Regions from separate parts of the Klebsiella sp. SYXHC3 genome, predicted to be linked through region 1. Evidence: predicted binding sites of a transcription regulator. Region 1 holds the regulator's gene; the other holds the start of a gene.
The links. The regulator LexA, encoded in region 1, represses DNA repair genes until DNA is damaged. The targets are predictions, from matches to a motif close to TNCTGTATGTACATACAGNA.
Positions count from the first base shown of each region.

Region 1 (7,687 bases):
CGCCGATGGTGTCTTTCTCGACTTCGAACTTGTTCATCTGCAGCGCGTGGTCGATAAGCTCGCTGGCGGAAGCCGTCGGCGCGGTCGAATCGGTGGAGTACGGCACGTTACGCAGCAGGTCGAGGTAGCAATCCAACTGTTGGGTTAGTTGCTCACGGGTCAAAGAACGCTGACGTGACGCCAGAAGCGCCGTACAGCACAGGTTCATGGCGTTAGCTGCCCCGGCATTGTTGATGCGCACCATCAGGTCGGCGGCGATATTATTCACCGTCGGCGTCAGCCAGGAAGGGCGGACGGCTTCGATAGGATCGATGGCTTCGCGCCATTCCGGCACGTGCTGATTGAGATAGGTCATCAGCGGCAGCGGTTCACCGAAGTTAACGTAGCCCTGGCCAAGATTACGCAGCTTACTGAGACCGCGCATCATCTGCGGCAGGCTCTCTTTTTCTTTTGTCGCGCCGCGCAGCTCTTTGGCGTAGGTACCCACTTCCATCACGTGCTCGTAGCCGATATAAATCGGCACCAGCGTGATGGGGCGGCTACCGCCGCGCAGCATCGCCTGGATAGTCATCGACAGGGTGCCGGTTTTCGGATCCAGCAGACGGCCGGTACGGGAACGCCCGCCTTCGACAAAGTATTCCACCGAATAACCACGGCTGAACAGCTCGCCAAGATATTCGCGGAATACCGTGGAGTAGAGCTTGTTGCCCTTAAAAGTACGACGAATAAAGAAAGCGCCCAGGCGGCGGAAAATCGGCCCAGCCGGCCAGAAGTTGAGGTTTATGCCTGCAGCGATATGCGGCGGCACCAGACCCTGATGATAGAGCACATAGGAGAGCAGCAGGTAGTCCATGTGACTACGGTGACAAGGCACATAGACAATCTCATGGCCGTCATGCGCCAGCTGGCGTACGCGCTCGGCATTGTGCACGTTAATCCCCTGGTACAGACGGTTCCAGGTAAAGCCCAGAATACGGTCAGTCAGGCGGATCATTTCATAAGAGAAGTTAGCGGCAATCTCTTCCATCAGCGCGATGGCGTTCTGCTGGGCCTTCTCGTGAGAAATCTTCTTGCTGCGCGCTTCATCTTCTACCGCGCGGGCGATAGCTTTCGACGCCAGCAGCTTGTTGAAGAGATCCTGGCGGGCAGGGAGGCGCGGGCCGACGGCGGCCAGACGTTGACGGGCGAAGTGCATACGCGCCACGCGGGCCAGCTTCTGGGCGATGATTTTATCGGTACCGTGCTCATCCGCCATGCGGCGCAGAGAGACCGACGGCGAGAAACGCACGAAGCTATCGCGGCCAAGCCAGGAGACGGCGAAGAATTTCTGAATACCGTTAAGCATCCGCAGCGGCGGATTCTCTTCGCCTTTTTCACGACCCGGCGCGCGGCCGAACATGACCGACACCGGTACCATTTGCACGTCGAGGTCGGGATGGTTACGGTGCAGATCCAGGTAGTCGTGGAACAGCTTGATGGACTCTTCTTTCGGCGTGTAGTAGGTAAACACGCGCGGGCCGCCGTGGATGAAAACGTAGCGCGGCAGCAGTGTGCCGTCGATTTCCAGCGGTTCAAAAGGGTCGGGTAAATCATGCGCCAGGCACTGGGCGCGCAGGGTCAGCAGGTCCGCCTTGGAGTTATAAGGCAAGACGTACATTATCGGACGCGAGGTATCGAGCCCTAATTCCTGAGCAGGTTCTGCCGGAATAGACTTGCTTTTTACCAGCACCCGTAATGGTAAATTCAGTAATTTATAGTAAATTCGTTGCCAGCCGGACATAAACGATGTGAAGCCTCTGGTTAATCATGCAAATGCGCGGCAAGAATAACAGAAAGCGTACAAAATTTCCGTTGTCACACGGCAAACACGTACACTCAGCGACGTCATTTACATTAAAAGGTTCTTTTTGATGGCCAATAATACCACTGGGTTAACCAGAATCATTAAAGCAGCAGGTTATTCCTGGAAAGGTTTCCGCGCGGCATGGGTTAATGAAGCCGCTTTCCGTCAGGAAGGCGTCGCCGCTATTGTGGCCGTGGCGATAGCCTGCTGGCTGGATGTCGATGTCATTACGCGAGTCCTGCTCATTGGCTCGGTCCTGTTAGTGATGATAGTCGAAATTCTTAACAGCGCGATTGAAGCGGTGGTTGATCGTATCGGGCCTGAGCATCATGAGCTTTCCGGGCGCGCAAAGGATATGGGGTCGGCAGCGGTGCTGCTGGCGATAATCATCGCGCTGATCACCTGGGCCATGCTGCTGTGGTCGCATTACCGCTAAGTCTTGTCGGCAACGCTCGCAAAACGGAAAGAATCTCCTGATTTTTATATGATATGTGGTTCCAAAATCACCATTAGCTGTATATACTCACAGCATAACTGTATATACACCCAGGGGGCGGAATGAAAGCGTTAACGACCAGGCAGCAAGAGGTGTTTGATCTCATCCGGGATCACATCAGCCAAACGGGCATGCCGCCGACGCGTGCGGAAATTGCTCAGCGCTTGGGGTTCCGTTCCCCAAATGCGGCGGAAGAACACCTGAAAGCGCTGGCGCGTAAAGGCGCGATTGAAATCGTCTCCGGCGCTTCCCGCGGCATTCGTCTGCTGACGGAAGAAGAACATGGTCTGCCGCTGATTGGCCGCGTTGCCGCCGGCGAGCCGCTGCTGGCGCAGCAGCATATTGAAGGTCACTACCAGGTTGATCCGGCGATGTTTAAACCGAATGCCGACTTCCTGCTGCGCGTAAGCGGGATGTCGATGAAAGACATCGGTATCCTCGACGGCGATCTGCTGGCGGTGCATAAAACTCAGGACGTGCGTAACGGCCAGGTGGTTGTCGCGCGTATCGATGAAGAAGTGACCGTTAAGCGTCTGAAAAAGCAGGGCAACATCGTTGAACTGCTGCCGGAAAACAGTGAGTTTTCTCCAATCGTCGTCGATCTGCGCCAGCAGAGCTTCACCATTGAAGGTCTGGCCGTCGGCGTGATCCGTAACGGTGAGTGGCTGTAACTCCCGTCTTAACGCAGCGTCATCATGATGCATGACGCTGCGATGTTCCTCCTCTGTCTGGTCCCTCTTCATGCTGCTCAACGCCGCCGATAAAGCACTGTGGCGCCTCGCGCTACCAATGATTTTCTCCAATATCACCGTTCCGCTGCTTGGGTTGGTCGATACCGCCGTTGTCGGCCATCTCGATAGTCCCGTCTATCTTGGCGGCGTCGCCGTCGGCGCGACGGCGACCAGTTTCCTCTTTATGCTGCTGCTGTTCCTGCGAATGAGCACCACTGGCTTAACCGCTCAGGCCTATGGCGCCAAAGATCCGCAGCGCCTGGCGCGCGCGCTGGTGCAACCGCTGATCCTGGCGCTGGCCGCCGGGCTGCTCATCGTTCTGTTCCGCATGCCGCTTATTGACCTCGCGCTGCATATCGTCGGCGGGAGCGAGGCGGTACTGGAACAGGCCAGGCGGTTCCTGGAAATCCGCTGGCTCAGCGCCCCGGCGTCGTTGGCCAACCTGGTGCTGTTAGGGTGGCTGCTTGGCGTGCAGTACGCTCGCGCCCCGGTCATCCTGCTGGTGGTCGGCAACTTGCTGAATATCGTGCTCGATCTGTGGCTGGTGATGGGGTTGCATATGAACGTGCAGGGGGCGGCGCTGGCGACGGCGCTGTCGGAATACGCCACCTTTATCATCGGCCTGCTGATGGCGAAACGGGTGCTGGCGCTGCGTGGCGTGACGTTTGCCATGTTGAAGGAGGCGTGGCGCGGCAATATGCGGCGCCTGCTGGCGCTTAACCGCGACATCATGCTGCGCTCGCTGCTGCTGCAGCTCTGCTTTGGCGCCATCACCGTCTTCGGCGCCCGTCTTGGCAGCGACGTGGTGGCGGTCAATGCGGTACTGATGACCATGCTGACCTTTACCGCATACGCGCTGGACGGTTTTGCCTATGCCGTCGAAGCGCATTCCGGGCAAGCCTACGGCGCGCGTGACGGTAGCCAACTGCTGGAAGTCTGGCGCGCTGCCTGTCGGCAGTCGGGAATGGTAGCGCTGTCGTTCGCGTTAATCTACAGCGTGGCCGGTGAGCATATCATCGCGCTATTGACCTCTATCCCATCATTGCAGCAGCTGGCAGACCGCTATCTGTTCTGGCAGATGATCCTACCGGTGATTGGCGTTTGGTGTTATCTGCTGGATGGCATGTTTATCGGCGCGACGCGCGGCGCGGAGATGCGTAATAGCATGGCGGTAGCCGCTGCGGGGTTTGCGGTGACGTTGCTCTCTGTGCCTATGCTCGGCAATCACGGCCTGTGGCTGGCGCTGGCCGTGTTCCTGGCTTTGCGTGGGCTTTCGCTGGCGCTCATCTGGCGCCGCCACTGGCAGCGTGGCACCTGGTTTAACTCACCCTCCTGAATGTAAAAAGCCCGGCTCAGCGTAGCGCGAGCCGGGAAAATCCCCCCAGCGTTTTCAATCGACCTGATGGTTAAAAATTCCGAATAACGAATCGGTGCCAGCATTGTCATCTATAGTTATTACCATGTCCGGAACAAAACGGGCTGTTAACCCACCGAATGATGAGGACGTAATGATGAATAAAGACGAAATCAGCGGTAACTGGAAACAGTTGAAAGGTAAAGCCAAGGAACAGTGGGGTAAGCTGACCGATGACGATATGACGGTCATCGAAGGGAAGCGCGACCAGTTGGTCGGTAAAATTCAGGAACGCTACGGCTATGCCAAAGATCAGGCCGAAAAAGAGGTGTCTGACTGGGAGCGTAAGAACGATACGCGCTGGTAGCGAACGCGGTTTTGACCCCCTGTTTATGCCTGTCTAACGGCATAGTGATATGCCGTAGCTTCCCGCTGATGTCGCCCGACTCAGCGGGCTTTCTTTTTAATCTGGATGGTATGATCGTGATGGCAGTGTTCGCGAGTACTGCAGGCTTCGACTTCCACGCAGGCCGCGCACAGGCCATGCGCTTCAATCACATTATGCCGTAGAGCGAAGCCCATTCTGGCCGCCAGCGTATGCATAATATCCTCTACGCCTTCCGCACACTCTTCTTTGACCACGCCGCAGCGATCGCAGATAAACATCGCCGAACTGTGGGTTGGCTGATCGAAAAGGTGGCACAGCACATAGCTGTTGGTCGATTCCACTTTGTGCACAAAACCTTGCTCCAGCAGAAACTCCAGCGCGCGATAGACCGTCGGCGGCTTCGCCTGCGGCTCTTTTTCACGCAGCAGATCCAGCAGATCGTAGGCGCTAATCGCCCCTTGCTGCAGGCTCATCAGACGCAACACTTCCAGACGCTGCGGGGTCAGGCGTACGCCACGTTGCACGCAAAGCTTTTCAGCCTGCGCTAACATTTCTTGCGAAGTGGTGTTATCCATGAGCATCCTCTGGTTGCGTGATGTTGAAACTGTTACTTTATCACGAACCAGGTAAAACGCCGAGAACCTGCAAGCTTTGCTATACCTGATGTATCTCATTTTCGGGAGAAAACGATGAAACGACCTGATTGCATTCGACATTGGCGCGAACTGGAAGGTGCGGATGATTCCACCTACCCCGATAGTCACGAGCTGTTTTCAATTGGCGCGCCTCTTGCCCGCGGCCTAGGGCTAAATCGGCTGGGCATCCATCATGAACGTTTACCGCCGGGACGCAGAACCTCTTATCCGCACGCGGAAAGCGATGAAGAAGAATTCATCTACGTGCTGGAAGGCTTTCCGGAAGTCTGGATCAATGGCTATCTATGGAAGCTGGAGCCGGGCGATAGCGTCGGCTTTCCGGCGGGAACTGGCGTATGTCATACCTTCCTGAATAATACCGAGCAGGAGGTGCGACTGCTGGTCGTTGGCGAGGCGAATAAAAAGCACAACCGTATTTACTATCCGCTGAACCCGGGCTATGCCGCGACTCGCCAGGACCGTTGGGTGGATCACCCTCCGCAGTTCTTTGGCCCGCACGACGGCAAACCGCGTAAAATATAGGTAACATTTTGACCATGGCGCGTGGCGTTCGACGCTATGCGCCGTGGTTTGTGTTTGTGCTATAGTAGCGCCCCTTTTTACCCGGATGCTTATTTATTCGCCATGATGCCAGAATCCACGTCTACCGCTTTTGCCGCCCACCGTTTTTCTATCGCGCCCATGCTCGATTGGACCGACAGACATTGCCGCTACTTCCTGCGTCTGCTGTCGCGCCATACTCTGCTGTACACCGAAATGGTCACTACCGGCGCGATTATTCACGGTAAAGGCGACTATCTGGCCTATAGCGAAGAAGAACATCCGGTGGCGCTGCAGTTGGGCGGTAGCGATCCTGCGGCGTTGGCGCAATGCGCGAAGCTCGCCGAGGCGCGCGGCTATGACGAGATTAACCTCAACGTCGGCTGCCCCTCTGACCGCGTGCAGAACGGGATGTTTGGCGCTTGTCTGATGGGCAATGCCGCGCTGGTGTCGGACTGCATCAAAGCGATGCGCGACGTGGTGTCGATCCCGGTAACGGTAAAAACCCGTATTGGCATTGACGATCGGGATAGCTATGAATTCCTGTGTGATTTCATTGAGACCGTCTCCGGCAAAGGGGAATGTGAAATGTTCATCATTCACGCCCGTAAAGCCTGGCTTTCCGGCCTGAGCCCGAAAGAGAACCGTGAAATCCCGCCGCTGGATTATCCGCGCGTCTGGCAACTAAAACGTGATTTCCCGCATCTGACGATGGCGATTAACGGCGGAATTAAATCTCTGGCAGAGGCCAAACTGCAGCTTGAGCACATGGATGGCGTGATGGTGGGGCGTGAAGCCTATCAAAATCCGGGCATTCTGGCTTCGGTGGATCGTGAGATTTTCGGCGTCGACGGTGCGGATGCCGATCCGGTGGCGGTGGTGCGCGCAATGTATCCCTATATCGAGCGTGAGCTCAGCAACGGTACCTACCTGGGTCATATCACCCGCCATATGCTGGGATTGTTCCAGGGGATCCCCGGCGCGCGTCAGTGGCGCCGCTATCTCAGCGAAAACGCCCACAAAGCGGGCGCCGATATCAACGTGCTGGAGCACGCGCTGAAGCTGGTTGCCGATAAGCGTTAATTTTTTCGCTAAAACCTGGTCTTTTTCGCCACGCCCTGCGCTATTGCTGCAGGGCGTTTTGTTTTAATTCAATGAGTTATACCTGGCATGATTCTTGAAAATGACTCTTGAAATAGCTAATCAGCTATCTGGTTATTTTTTCGGGAGAAGACCATGCTGGAACTCTTATTTGTTATTGGCTTTTTTGTCATGTTGCTGGTCACCGGCATCTCGCTGCTTGGCATTATTGCCGCGCTGGTTGTCGCCACGGCGCTGATGTTCTTCGGCGGCCTGTTCGCATTAATGTTTAAACTGCTACCCTGGCTGCTGCTGGCGGTGGCTGTCGTATGGGTCATTCGGGCGATGAAATCGCCGACGACCACCCGCTATCGTCGTGAAGATCGCTGGCGCTATTAAGCCAACATTTTGGGTATTGAGCGGTATGTCACAACCTGAGTAATTTTGCATAAAACAGCGTAGGCATTGCGTATTAAATCTGTCACTATTAGCGCGATAACGAATTCATCGCGCTGTACCCTACATACAGCCGAACAAAAAAAGTCAGGGCCTCCGTCAGGAGGCCCTAAACTTTTCTGGCGATCTCACCCCGTTACGGC
Region 1 is NZ_JBXUNG010000009.1:35,190-42,876, forward strand. It holds gene plsB (glycerol-3-phosphate 1-O-acyltransferase PlsB) at 1-1,780, opposite strand, end outside; gene AC2CGP_RS19380 (diacylglycerol kinase) at 1,911-2,279, shown strand; gene lexA (transcriptional repressor LexA) at 2,402-3,010, shown strand; gene dinF (MATE family efflux transporter DinF) at 3,081-4,406, shown strand; gene AC2CGP_RS19395 (CsbD family protein) at 4,582-4,791, shown strand; gene zur (zinc uptake transcriptional repressor Zur) at 4,872-5,387, opposite strand; gene AC2CGP_RS19405 (cupin domain-containing protein) at 5,502-5,990, shown strand; gene dusA (tRNA dihydrouridine(20/20a) synthase DusA) at 6,093-7,091, shown strand; gene pspG (envelope stress response protein PspG) at 7,245-7,487, shown strand; gene AC2CGP_RS19420 (quinone oxidoreductase) at 7,681-7,687, opposite strand, start outside.

Region 2 (7,687 bases), on a different contig from region 1:
GGCTGCTTAAGCATCAGGGGCAGTTAATCAAGCGTCCGTTCAATATTGAACTTAAGCAACAGCAAGATGGCTATGACGCGATGGTTAAGACCCTGGCGCAGGCCTGGAGCCAGGAAGCCACCGCGATTGCGAGTGAGTTGAACCGCCTGCCATAAGTAAAATTAATAAAATTAAAGCCGCCGCGACCTGAAAAATCGCCGCGGCTTTTTTATTTGCCGCATCAGGTTGATAGTTGTGCTGGCTCACGATTTTTGTACAAATGAACTTTCATATAGCTCACAAATATGACACTGGCGTGAATTTTGCGCATTGACGCTGCCTGCGTTTCGCGGTAAAGGTTATACGTGGTTGCATATTTAGTGACCACTGTTTTCTTTTCCACCAGATCAAATAATGAGGGAAACGAGGCATGAAGAGACAAAAACGAGATCGCCTGGAACGGGCACATCAGCGTGGATATCAGGCCGGCATTACCGGTAGATCGAAAGAAATGTGTCCCTACCAGACCCTTAATCAGAGGTCCCATTGGCTAGGAGGTTGGCGAGAAGCCATGGAGGACAGGGTGCAGACTGCCTGACTGTCTCTTTAAAAAAGAAGCCTTCGCATTGCGAAGGCTTCGCCTTTTGTACTTAAGGATAAGTACGGAAGGTAAATCAGAACGCGGAAGTATCCTGGAACAGACCTACTTTCAGGTCAGTTGCAGAGTAGATCAGACGACCATCTACCAGCACTTCGCCATCCGCCAGGCCCATGATCAGGCGACGGTTTACGATGCGTTTGAAGTGGATACGATAGGTGACTTTTTTCGCCGTCGGCAGAATCTGACCGGTAAATTTCACTTCGCCTACGCCCAGCGCACGGCCTTTCCCTTCGCCGCCCAGCCAGCCCAGATAGAAGCCAACCAGTTGCCACATTGCGTCCAGACCCAGGCAGCCAGGCATTACCGGGTCGCCGATGAAGTGACAACCGAAGAACCACAGGTCCGGGTTGATGTCGAGCTCAGCTTCAACGTAACCTTTGTCGTAGTTGCCGCCGGTTTCGGTCATCTTGACGACGCGGTCCATCATCAGCATGCTCGGCGCCGGCAGTTGCGGGCCTTTCGCGCCAAACAGTTCACCACGACCAGAGGCAAGAAGATCTTCTTTTGTATAGGATTCGCGTTTATCTACCATGTTTTCAGTAAGCCTTATTTTGAGTTCGGGACGCAGGATAGCTAACACGTGTAAGCTGAACAAGTCCGATCAGTTCGAATTTGATCCGCCTAACCAGCGTAGCGGCCATGGAAAACGATGGCGAGTCTCTTGTTGCATCGCCTGCGCAATCCGTTCCTGAATGGTTTGTCGTAGCGTTTGTCCTTCACCATCCCACTGCAGCTGGGTGAGAAGCGGCAGGGCTTCGGTAACGTCGTCAATGGCCCAGATAAAGAACTGCTCGTCAGCCACCGCCTGGCGAAGTTCCGCCGCCAGGCTCAGATGACGGACGTTGGCTGAAGGGATGATGACGCCTTGCTTGCCTGTTAATCCGCGCTGCTGGCAGATGGTAAAGAAACCTTCAATCTTTTCATTCAGTCCGCCGACCGGTTGGACGCGACCGAACTGATCGACCGAGCCGGTAATCGCAATACTCTGGTTAATCGGCACATTGGCCAGCGCGCTGATAAGCGCGCACAGCTCAGCCATTGAGGCGCTATCGCCATCCACTTCACTGTAGGACTGCTCGAAGGTTAGTGAAGCGCTAAATGGCAGCTGCTGTTCAAGTTCGAGCTCGGACATAATAAACGCCTGCATGATCATCATGCCTTTGGCGTGAATATTACCGCCCAGTTCAGCTTTACGCTCAACGTCAATAAATTCGCCGTCGCCGATATGTACCACGCAGCTGATGCGCGAAGGTTCGCCAAAGGCGCGCGGGTGTCCTGGAAACTCGATTACCGACAGGGCATTGATTTGGCCGATGCATTCGCCTTCGGTATCAATCATGATCTGATCGAGAAGAATTTCATCGCGCATCCGCTCGGCAAGGTAGCCTTCACGCCATTCACGGCGCTCAAGCATAGTTTGCATCTCCGCGCCGCTAATCAATTCGCCTTCGCAGAAGGCTGCCGCTTCACGCAGCTGACGGCCAATCCAGAGAGGGGAAAGCGGAAGCGTCTCCTGATCGCCGGTGTCGCGCGCGCCTTCTGCAATCAGCAGCGGCCATGCGTCAGCCGCCGGCCCCGGCAGCGAAAGCTGACGAGCATGTTGCCAGACCCACTGGCACCAGAGTTTCAGGGTGTCGGCATCGGCTATCTGCAGGTTATCTTCATACTCGCTATAAATGGCCTGCGACGCGAGTTCCGGTTCCATCTCCTGAAAGTCAGCCAGCGCATCACGCTCGCCGATCAGAATGATCCTCAGGTTCAGCGGCATGGAAGGAATGCTAACGGGAAGAGGGCGGGATTCATCAATGGACAACCAGTCAAAGCGCTGACGGGTCACCATGTTCTTCAGGCGCATCCATAGCAGCGGCTGGGCCAGTAGCGCACGCAGGGAGAGCAACAGGACGCCGCCGTTCGCGCGGTGCACCAGACCCGGCTGCAGCGAAATTTCGCCGTTAAACTGGCGTACGCAACCAAAGAGCTGTTCCGCTTCAATCCAGTCGGCGGATTCAACCGGACCGTTGCTGGCAAAATTGTCTTCCGCGCTTTGTGCCGGCGACATGGTTACGTTGCCGCCGTTGACCTGATAGCGTACACCGCATAGCGCTGTCGTGGACTGCTGCAGGCTGCGCGCGGCTTCGGCTACCCAATGCAGATATTCAGGTTCTTCCGGCGCCTTTACCAGCATAAATGATGAAATGGCTGGCGTGATCAGAAGCTGTTCCAGCGCATAAAATAAACGGGGTTGTAGATCGCCGGCGAGGGATGCCTCTGTCTCGGCGAGATTGACCTGGGTAAACAGCGCCTGATAACTTTCCGTATCAGGAGCGAGGTCGTTTCGGGTAAGTTTCGTAATGGTCAAAGTCGCTGTTTTTTAGTCAGATGTAAAACGAGCGATTATACCCGATACCGCGTCTGCGCACACGGAGGATTGCGTTTATCACGCTGATAATGGAATCGTCCACTTCACGAAAGATGATTTATTCTCAGCACATCCAGAAAAAACTGATATCCTGAAATGAGTTACACGGTCACATTGAGATCGCAATGAAATATCAACAACTGGAAAACCTTGAAAGCGGCTGGAAATGGAAATATCTGGTAAAGAAGCACCGGGAAGGTGAGTTGATTACCCGCTACATTGAAGCCAGCGCTGCGCAAGCCGCGGTCGATGTCTTGCTGACGCTCGAAAATGAACCTGTTCTGGTGAATACCTGGATCGATCAGCATATGAATCCGGAGCTCGCTAACCGGATGAAGCAGACTATTCGCGCACGACGCAAGCGTCATTTTAACGCCGAGCATCAGCATACGCGGAAAAAGTCCATCGATCTGGAGTTCGTTGTCTGGCAACGCCTGGCCGGGCTTGCGCAACGGCGAGGCAAGACATTATCAGAAACCATCGTACAGCTAATTGAAGACGCCGAGCATAAAGAAAAATATGCCAGCAAGATGTCGAGCCTGAAGCACGATCTGCAGGTGCTCTTAGGAAAAGAGTAAGTAGCGGCCAACGTTGCTTGAGATTTTCCTCTGAGCTCAAATTCAGGCCAAAAAAAACCCCGCATTAGCGGGGTTTTTTATCGTAGGAAACTTAAGCCTGCGGCTGAGTTACTACGTCTTTGTAACCTTTAACTTCGATCGCAACGCGACGATCCGGAGCCAGGCAGTCGATCAGTGCAGCGCGAGCTTTCACGTTGTCACAGGTGTTGCCGGTAACCGGATCAGATTCGCCCATACCGCGAGCAGAGATCTTGTTAGCCGGGATGCCTTTAGCTACGAGGTAGTCAACAACGGACTGAGCACGTTTCTCAGACAGTTTCTGGTTGTACTGCTCGGAACCGATGCGGTCGGTGTAACCCAGAACAACTGCAGAACCGTCTTTCGGGTCCATGTTGCTCAGCTGGGTGTACAGCTGATCCAGAGCCTGCTGACCTTCTGGTTTCAGAGTTGCTTTGTTGAAGTTGAACAGTACGTCAGACTTCAGGGTGAAGGTCTTGGTGGTGACTTCCGGAGCCGGAGCTGGAGCCGGAGCTACAACCGGTGCATTGTCTTCCTGACCGAAACGGTAGGAAACACCAACGCTCAGCATGCCGTTGTCCGGACGAACGCCTACAGTGCCAGCGTCGCCGATGTTGTTAACCCACTGGTATTCCAGACGGGTAGCGATGTCACGGGTCATAGCCCACTCAACGCCGCCAGCGAATACTGGGGAAACGCCGGTGTCGTGGTTGTCGCCAGCGATGCTGTTGCTGGAGTCAGCGCGCCATACCATGCCGCCCAGACGGGTGTAGATGTCCAGATCGTCAGTGATCGGGTAACCCAGTTTAGCTGTCAGCTGAACGCCCTGAGCTTTGAATGCGCCGTTAACTTTGTCGCCTTTGTAAGGCATACGGCCCAGCCAGTCGTAACCCATTTCGAAACCGAGGTACGGGTTAACCTGATAACCACCGAACGCACCAGCGCCCAGCTGGCTTTCGTGGGTCGGGCCATTGTTGTTCAGGTTGCTGTTGTACCAGCCGGTGTCATGGAACTGGGACCAACCCAGTTTACCACCTGCATACCAGGTGTTATCTTTCGGAGCGGCCTGCGCTACGGTAGCGAAGCCAGCCAGTGCCACTGCAATCGCGATAGCTGTCTTTTTCATTTTTTGCGCCTCATTATCATCCAAAATTCGCCATGAAGGTACATAAGACCTCACGGTTAAATCCTTCACCGGGGGCGTGACTCGTTGTTAACTATGCTGATACATGCAGCGTAAGCCGATCACCCCTGGCGATGTAAAGTCTACAACTTAGTTAGAAACTTACAAGTGTGAACTCGGTCAGGCATATGAAAAAAAAGGGTTGTATACACAATATTTAACAAATATGGTTAATTTGTGAACGCGGTGAAAAGTCGCAAAACCGCACCACACCGGGATCTCTGTGAAATTAACCACTTTGCGAGAATGGTTTTTGACGAGGCAAAAAAAATTCCAGGATTAATCCTAATTTCACTCAATGATATAAATTTGAGTGAATTTTTAGCCCACTTAATTGTCTCCCAGGCTGGCTTGTATTTCTCACCGGACGCATGATAAAGCCCATCGCATGACCTTCTTCTGCGGCGAGCGCCAGACGTTCATGTTCTTGTTCAGTAAGTTCATCCGTCAGCCAGCCAATAACCACGCTATAATTCCCGGTACGTAAAGCGCGAATCATCGATTCCAAAGTATTGCAGGGCGACATCTGGTTAATCTGCATCACTTTTGAAAGCGGAAGGCCGGACGACTGTACCCATTCTTTACTCAGCTTTTGCTGCGGGGTGAGCCACAGTTGCCAGCGCGACTGCTGGCCAAGCTGCTGTAATAAAGGTAGCAGCAAAAGCTGCGTCATCATGGGTTGATCTTCGCGATAGACGATTTCACTAATCAGCCCAGTGGCTGAATGTTCGACGACGCTGTGCGAAGGGCGACGTACTGAAGCCGAAGTCAGTGGTGAACGATTTGCGTGAGCTGAAGTAAACATAGTCTATCTCGCCTGTGGGTTACTGTATGCATATACAGTATATCTGCCAGGGGGCGTCGTCAACCTCATTTTCCCATTTTTGCATATATTTTATGCGCTCTACCCGGCTATGAATTATCGCTGCGGCGACTTATTTATATGAATTCACTGTCTCTATGTTGAACCCGCAGGCGACATTTTCCTCCGTTAATCTTTACTTCACGGCTGCCGGGCGTGTCCTCAATGGGGCCGATATGCTGTTCATCAATTAACATTGCTTAAGTATTCAGCGAGTCTCTGTAACACAATTTGCAGAATAACTTTTTCCTGAAAGCGCCTCGCAAAACAGCGAGCTGATTGAGATGAAGCCAAAATTCATCTTGCTGCACAAAACGAACTCACTTATTTTCTTCAATAACGGATCCGTTAATAAAATTACTTTTATGTGCATGATTACCAAAGGAATGATCATGAAGAAAATTTCAAAATTACGGTTCCTCCAGTTTCAGGAGTGCCTTTCCCCCTTAGGTAAAATCAGTAGCCGGCCTTTATTCGGCGGGTATAGTCTGGCGATTGAAAATACCGTATTCGCCATGGTGGCTGAGGGCGAAATCTATCTTAGGGTTTGCGAACAAAGCGCCTCTTATCGGGTTGAACATCACAGCCCGATGCTGATGATGCGCAAGAATGGCCGGCCAGTGGCCTTAAAGTATTACCGGATAGATGAAGCACTATGGCAGGACAGTAAAATGCTGTTTCACCTATCGCAGCTGTCATTGCATTCGGCGCGAAGCGAAAAGCAGCATCAGCGTGATTCCGGCAGACTAAAGAATTTGCCTAATATCAGCTTCCATATGGAGTTGATGTTGATCCATGCCGGAATAACCGATGTGAAAATGCTGCGTACACTCGGGGCGGAAAAGAGCTGGTTAAAATTGAGAGAGCATAATAAAGGAATATCAATCAATGTCCTTGAGTCCCTGGCGGGCGCGATTGCCGGCATTCATTCCGCCGCGCTCCCGGCGCAGCGGCGCCAGGAGCTACGGGAGTGGGCTAATACACAAGGATACAGCGTGGAGGATTATTCCGGTTGACCAGCAATCCGGCGCTGCAGACGACATATTTCCGGCAGCAGTGCGAGCAGTAGCCCAATCTGCTGCAGGACCAATGGTTCTTTACTGTCGGCTCGCGGCTCCAGATGTTGAATTCGCGATTGCAGGTTGCTGAGCGCCTGCTGAACACGCTGTTCGTCTGCGGGAGAATGATGCAGCGCATCATCGACGTAGCAGACGGCATCATCGAGTAACGCCAGTATTTCCGGAGTCGTCAGTTTTTCCCTGTGCGCCCCCAACGCGGAAATATAGCTGGTAAAGGTATGGTTAAGACACAACAGGCGGAATGCCGTTTCACGCATCGTGGTGTCGGCTTTAGGCTCTGTGGATAAATTTGATACCACTGATGCCAGTTCGCTATCCCGGTTATGTGCGTTACGCCGGGCAACGCGATACTCAAGACGGTTATCGCGCCCCTGATGATACTGCTCGAGAATAGCGTCAAGATAACGGCAGTTAGCGTTGATGGCCTGATCCAGTACGCGAGGTAAGTTACGGAAGTTCCAGTCAGGCCAGATAAAGGTCACTGCCGCCCAGGCGATGGCGCAGCCGATCAGCGTATCAAGGATACGCGGTAAAGCGACTTCGAATCCTTCACCTAACAGGTTAAAGCACAGCAGTACCAGCAGCGTGATAAACATCGTGGCGTGCGCATACTGCACGTTGCGAAAAGCGAAAAACAGCACGCCGGTTAGTACAATGAGCAGCAGCTGGCCTTCAACCGAGGGAACCAGCAGCAGCACCGGTAGGCCGATCGCGACGCCAATCAATGTACCGATGATCCTTAACGCCAGACGATGCCGGGTCGCGTTATAGTTCGGCTGACAAACAAACAGGCTGGTAAGCAAAATCCAGTAACCGTGGTTGAGGCCGGTAAACTGAATGAACGCATAGCCCGCGCACAGCACCAGTGACATTCGCACCGCGTGGCGGAAAAGCGCCGATTCCGGCGT
Region 2 is NZ_JBXUNG010000006.1:239,741-247,427, forward strand. It holds gene pqiC (membrane integrity-associated transporter subunit PqiC) at 1-155, shown strand, start outside; gene rmf (ribosome modulation factor) at 410-577, shown strand; gene fabA (bifunctional 3-hydroxydecanoyl-ACP dehydratase/trans-2-decenoyl-ACP isomerase) at 654-1,172, opposite strand; gene AC2CGP_RS16985 (AAA family ATPase) at 1,242-2,999, opposite strand; gene matP (macrodomain Ter protein MatP) at 3,185-3,637, shown strand; gene ompA (porin OmpA) at 3,729-4,781, opposite strand; gene sulA (SOS-induced cell division inhibitor SulA) at 5,134-5,643, opposite strand; gene AC2CGP_RS17005 (TfoX/Sxy family DNA transformation protein) at 6,093-6,716, shown strand; gene yccS (YccS family putative transporter) at 6,704-7,687, opposite strand, start outside.
Region 2: sulA (SOS-induced cell division inhibitor SulA) is a predicted target of LexA. The motif match lies at 5,664-5,683, and genes of this name have one in related genera.